Linked DNA regions of Accumulibacter sp.. Each later gene encodes a partner of the first gene's protein in a complex. Links are inferred from orthologs where the notes say so. Each region holds a gene or a part of one and is shown in the gene's direction. Other genes may lie near its edges. The genes, in order: fliM and cheY.

What was found.
Region 2: the proteins of fliM (region 1) and cheY are in contact, whole or in part, in a crystal structure (PDB 1F4V), measured with the Escherichia coli proteins. The link is inferred for Accumulibacter sp. from one-to-one orthologs.

Annotation. Positions count from the first base shown.
Region 1 is NZ_JAZKUG010000001.1:1,942,882-1,946,068, reverse strand. Bases 244-3,187 are described here. They hold fliM (flagellar motor switch protein FliM), read left to right. Parts: upstream 244-1,185; coding sequence 1,186-2,190; downstream 2,191-3,187. Other genes in these bases: fliO (flagellar biosynthetic protein FliO), read left to right, coding at 2,863-3,187; fliN (flagellar motor switch protein FliN), read left to right, coding at 2,183-2,620; V5B60_RS08430 (flagellar basal body-associated FliL family protein), read left to right, coding at 628-1,179; V5B60_RS08435 (flagellar hook-length control protein FliK), read left to right, coding at 244-561. Outside these bases: more of V5B60_RS08435, read left to right, coding at 1-243. UniProt on the Escherichia coli protein: FliM is one of three proteins (FliG, FliN, FliM) that forms the rotor-mounted switch complex (C ring), located at the base of the basal body.
Region 2 is NZ_JAZKUG010000001.1:573,564-576,489, reverse strand. Bases 1-2,683 are described here. They hold cheY (chemotaxis response regulator CheY), read left to right. Parts: upstream 1-988; coding sequence 989-1,378; downstream 1,379-2,683. Other genes in these bases: V5B60_RS02630 (chemotaxis protein CheA), read left to right, coding at 2,248-2,683; cheZ (protein phosphatase CheZ), read left to right, coding at 1,380-2,237; V5B60_RS02645 (chemotaxis protein), read left to right, coding at 30-968; V5B60_RS02650 (chemotaxis protein), read left to right, coding at 1-6. In the rest of the region: more of V5B60_RS02630, read left to right, coding at 2,684-2,926. UniProt on the Escherichia coli protein: Involved in the transmission of sensory signals from the chemoreceptors to the flagellar motors.

The DNA of each region.
Region 1 (3,187 bases):
CTCGCCACCGTGCCGCGCGAGCAGCCCGCGGTCGAACCGGATGAGCCGCTTGCGCCCGCACCGCCGGCGGGCGCCGGCAGTGCGGCAACGGGTACCCTGGCGATGCCGGCGGCAGCCGCACACACCCTGCACACCCCGCTGCGCGACCCGTCCTGGGCAAGCGAGTTCGGCCAGAAGCTCCTCTGGTTTGCCAGCAACGAGCAACAGACCGCGAGGATCACCGTCCACCCGCCACAACTGGGGGTCGTCGAAATCAGCCTGAACCTCGATCGCGATGGCGCCACGGCGCACTTTGCGTCGCCCAGCGCCGAAGTGCGCAGCGCCATCGAAGCGGCCATGCCGCGCCTGCGCGAGATGTTCGCGAACGCGGGGATCGACATCGGGCAACTCAGTGTCGGCAGCCACGCATCCGGACAGCAGTCGCAGGGACAGGGAGATTCATCGCCCGCCACCCGTCGGCAGCCCGATGCGGCTATACTTGGCTCCGATCCGCCTGCCGGCGTGTTCGTGTCGCCGGTCGCCACTCGCCACGGCCAGGCGATGATCGATGTCTTCGCCTGATGCTGCGGCACGACGGCGGAGGGTCGGCTTACGGACGGCCGAGCTAATCAGGGAGAGAAACGCCGCATGGCCAAGGACGCCAAACCTGGGACTGAAACCGCCGATGCTGCACCAGCGAAGAGCAGCAAGAAACTTCTGATCATCATCCTGCTCGTCGTTGTCGTCCTCGGCCTCGGCGGCTTGAGCGCCTTCCTCCTGTTGCGGGGCAACGCCGCACATGAGGAAGACGGCGACGAAGCGGTGGTCGAGAAGGCCAAGCCGGCGAAGAAGAAGAAGGTGGACCTCAACGCACCACCGGTCTACGTGCCGCTCGACACATTCACCGTCAACCTCGTGCCGGAGAACGGTGACCAGTTCCTGCAATTGATCGTCTCGGTCGAAGTCGACGACCCGCAGGTCGGCGAGCACATCAAGCTCTACACCCCGAAGCTGCGCAACGACATCACGCTTCTGCTGTCGAGCAAGAAGGCGTCACAGCTGATCACCAAGGAAGGCAAGGAGCTCCTGGCGCAGGAAATCAGGGAACAGATGAACAGCGTCCTCGACCCGGCCGGCAAGGGCAAGAAGAGGGACTGGCCGATCAAGGACGTATTGTTCACCTCGTTCATCATCCAGTAGTTGCGCATGAGCGCCGACTTCCTCTCCCAGGATGAGGTTGACGCCCTGCTGAAAGGCGTCACCGGCGAAGCGGACGTCACCGAGGAAGCTGACGACGCGAGCAGTGGTCCTCGCCCCTACAATCTGGGAACACAGGAGCGCATCGTCCGCGGGCGGATGCCGACCCTCGAACTGGTCAACGAGCGCTTTGCCCGTTATCTGCGAATCGGGCTCTTCAACTACCTGCATCGCAGCACCGAGATCTCGGTCGGCTCGATTCGCGTCCAGAAGTACAGCGAGTTCACCCGTAACCTGGTGGTCCCGACCAACCTGAATCTGGTGACTGCCAGGCCACTGCGCGGGACGGCGCTGTTCGTCCTCGACCCGAGCCTGGTCTTCCTGGTGGTGGACAACATGTTCGGCGGTGACGGCCGTTTCCACACCCGCGTCGAAGGTCGCGACTTCACGGCCACCGAACAGCGCATCATCCAGGGTATGCTGCGAGTGATCTTCGCCGAGTATGCACGTTCCTGGAAGCCGGTTTACGATCTCGGCTTCGAATACATCCGTTCCGAGATGAACTCGCAGTTCGCCAACATCGCGACACCTTCCGAGATCGTCGTCGCGACGACCTTCTCGCTGGAATTCGGGGGCTCAAGCGCCGACATGCACATCTGCTTTCCCTACTCGATGCTCGAACCGATCAGGGAACTGCTGTACAGCTCCATGCAGAGTGACCAGCTGACCACCGACCGGCGCTGGGTCACCACCTTGCGCAAGCAGCTGAAGAATGCCGAGGTCGAGCTGACCGCGACACTGGCAACGGCAACCACCAGCCTGCGCCGGATCCTGGACATGAAGGCCGGCGACATCGTGCCATTGGAGATCCCGGAAACGGTCGTCGCACAGGTCGATGGGGTGCCCTTGATGGAGTGCCGCTATGGGCAACAGGGCGGACAGTATGCGCTCAAGGTCGAGCGCTTCCTGACGGCAGAGCGCGCGGAGAATCCCGCGGGGGAAAGCAATGGCTAGCGACATGGACGACACGGGAATGCCCGCGGGCGACGACGCCGGACTGGACGACGACTGGGCAGCGGCGATGGCCGAGCAGGCAATGGCGGAAGCCACACCGGCTGGCAAGGCGCAGGCGGCCAGCATCTTCCCGAAGTTCGACGAGGCGGGAGGCAAGGGATCGTTGATGAACGAGCTCGACATGATCCTGGACATTCCGGTCCAGATCGCCGTCGAGCTCGGGCGCACCAGGATGACGATCCGGAACCTGCTGCTGCTCGCCCATGGCTCGGTCGTCGAACTCGATGCGCTGGCGGGCGAACCGCTGAACGTCTTTGTGAACGGCACGCTGATTGCCCAGGGCGAAGTCGTCGTCGTCAATGACAAGTTCGGCATCCGCCTCACCGACATCGTCACCCCTTCGGAGCGCGCACGCCGACTCGGTCATTGAACCGTGTTGCAGCGACCGCTGCCCGCTGGGCACCGGCAGCGTACGCAGACCGGTCGTGCCGGTGCTTCAGCCACGATCGCCGGCGAGCACGGTCGACGAGCGTCTTTGCCGCGCCGCGGACCGTTCACCCGGAGCGCACTTGCTTTATGATGTCCACCGACATCATCACCGGACCAACCACCTTGTTCCGACGCCCGTCCGTACCCCGCTGCCGTCGCCTCCATGCGACCGCTCCGCTGGCCATGCTGCCCACCGCCGTTCTGGCGCAGACTGCCGGCAGCGAGGTGCCGCCTTTCGGCAGCGCTGCCCTGCTGCAGATGACGCTGGCCCTGGCGCTGGTGGTGGCGCTCCTGTTCCTCGGAGCCTGGCTGCTGCGCCGCATCAACGGTGGCCGCGGATTCGGCAACGGAGGTCCTCTGCGCCTGGTTGGCGGGCTGGTGATCGGCCCGCGTGAGCGGATCGTCCTCGTCGAGGTCGACGATACGTGGATCGTCGTCGGGATTGCCCCGGGGCAGATGCGAACCCTGCACACCCTGCCGAAGGGTGACCTGCGAACCGGGGGCGACG
Region 2 (2,926 bases), 1.4 Mb from region 1 along the record:
TGCTGAACGGACCTCACAGGAGCGATAGGATGGAGTTCGCCGAAAGGAAGAACCTGCTCGACGGCGTCGACGCGAGAACGCGTCTCGCCGGGTCGAACAAGATGGAGATCCTGCTCTTCTCGCTGGGGACGCGCGAGACCTTCGGCATCAACGTCTTCAAGGTGCGGGAAGTCGGACGGACGCCGCCTATCACCAAGACGCCGAACATGCCGCGCGGAGTGGAGGGCTTGATCTCCCTGCGCGGCAACGTGATTCCCGTACTCTCGCTGATTGCCTTTCTGGAGCATGGGGAGCACCACGACGAGTACGGCAGGACGATGATGGTGGCCGAGTATTCCAAGCGGACCCTCGGTTTCCTCGTGCATGAAGTGGACCGCATCATCCGCGTGGACTGGGAGAAGGTCAGGGCTCCGGAGAACCTCCTATCCACCAACCAGGGCCTGATCACCGCGGTTACCGAACTGGACGACGGCAAGCTGGTATCGATTCTCGACGTCGAGCAGATCCTGGCCAACGCTTTCGGCGAGGCGATCATCGTGGATATTCCACCGGCCAACGTCGACCAGGATGCCAGCATTTTCTTTGTTGATGATTCTGTGGTCGCCCGGCGCAAGATCACCGAGGTGCTGGACAAGCTCGGCGTCCGGCACAAGCACGCCACCAATGGCGCCGAAGCGTGGAGCCGTCTGCAGGCGCTTGCGGCGCACGCCGAGCAGAGTCGCAACACGTTGCGTGACGAGATCCGCCTGATCCTGGTGGACGCCGAGATGCCGGAAATGGATGGCTACGTCCTTACCCGAAACATCAAGGCGGATGCCCGGTTCTCGGGCATTCCGGTCGTGATGCACTCGTCGCTGTCGTCACAGGCCAACCATGCCATGGGCAAGGCCGTCGGTGTCGACTCCTACGTTGCCAAGTTCGACGCAGAGGTTCTGGCCGACACCCTGCGCCCCCTGCTCGAGCGCTGAGCGAACAAACGGAGTCAATGATGGCTGATCCCAAGATGAGGATTCTCGTGGTAGACGATTTCTCGACGATGCGGCGCATCGTCAGGAATCTGCTGAAAGAACTCGGTTTCGCCAACGTCGATGAAGCCGAGGACGGCGCGGTGGCTCTGCAGAAGCTCAACAACGGCGGCTTCGAGTTCGTGGTCACCGACTGGAACATGCCGAACATGGATGGTCTGCAGCTCCTGCAGACCATCCGCGCTTCGGCGACATTGAAACACCTGCCGGTGCTGATGATCACCGCCGAGGCGAAGAAGGAAAACATCATCGCCGCCGCGCAGGCGGGGGCCAGCGGTTACATCGTCAAGCCTTTCACGGCGGCAACACTGGCAGAGAAGCTGCAGAAGATCTTCGACAGGATGGGGGGCTGAGATGAACGAAAGCGACACCTCCGGTGATTCACGGGAACTTGAGGCCCTGTTCGACAGCATCGCCTCAGGGATCGCGGCCACCAGCCCTGCCGTGCCACCTGCCGCCAAGGTCAAGGCGGGATCTCTGCTGCAGCAGTTGCGTGAAGGAGACGGAGCAGACGACAGTGACGAGCTGCAGGCACTATTCGACTCCGTGCGGGGAGCACAGGCGGCCACGGCTGCAACGGGAGCGGCGGCGGCCGAATGGCAGGGACAGGACCGGGTATTTCAGCGCGTCGGTCAGATGGCCCGACAGCTGCACGACACATTGGGCCAACTGGGTTACAGCGAACTGCTCGAGAGCACCGTTTCCGCCATTCCGGATGCCAGGGAGCGGCTCAACTACGTCGCCACTCTGACCGAGCAGGCTGCCTGCCGCGTCCTCAACGCCACCGACATTGCCAACCCGCTGCAGGAGCAACTCGAAGCCGCTTCGGCGGCACTGGCGACCCGCTGGGATGCGCTGTTTGCCAACCGGTTGGCGGTCGACGAGTTCCGGCTCTTGGCCGAGGAGACCCGTTCCTTTCTCAAACAGGCCTTGCCGGCCAAGACGGAGGCAACCAAGGCACAACTGCTGGAGATCATGATGGCCCAGGATTTCCAGGATCTCACTGGCCAGGTGATCAAGAAGATCCTCCAGGTCGCGCACGAACTCGAGACGCAACTGATGGAGGTGCTGATCGAGACGCTGCCTGGCGAGCGGCGTACCGAATCGGTCAACAGTCTCCTCAACGGGCCGGTGATCAACCACGGCGGTCGTACCGACGTCGTCGGGTCACAGCAGCAGGTGGATGAGCTGCTCGGCAGCCTGGGATTCTAGGAGGTTCGCGATGAGCGATTTTGCGGGGATGGAGGACCTGCTGCAGGATTTCCTGCAGGAAGCCGGTGACCTGCTGTCGGATGTCGACAACAAGCTCGTCGATCTCGAGCGAAGCCCCGAGGATCTACGGCTGCTCAATGATATCTTTCGTGGCTTTCACACGATCAAGGGTGGCGCCGGCTTTCTCAATGCCGGCGAGTTGGTGAAGCTCTGCCACTTGACCGAAAACCTGTTCGACAGGCTGAGAAATGGTGAGAAGGAACTGACACCCGCCCTGATGGATACCATCATGGCGGCCACACAGGGCGTTCGACAGATGTTCGGCGAAATTGCCCAGGGCCGCCAGCCGTCTCCCGCCGCCGCAGGAGTGAGCGCCGGTCTGCAGATCGCGCTGACCACGGCCACCGAGCCAGGCGCCACATCGTCGGTTGCCGCGGAGCCGATCGCAGCCAGGCCTGCCGGGGCGACCGTGGCCACCGGCGCTGGCGACGAGCACGGTCCGGACTGGCAGGCGCTGCACGCGGCGATCAGCGGCCAGGCCGACGCCAACGTGCCGGCCGTTGCCCGCAGGAGCGAGACCACGCAAGCTGGCAGACAGGACGGCGAGATCGAACTGTCGCAGCTGCAGCCGCACTTTCCACCCGAGGGGCGCCGCAGCACGGACAGGCCCGGGGCTGCCGCCAGCGCCG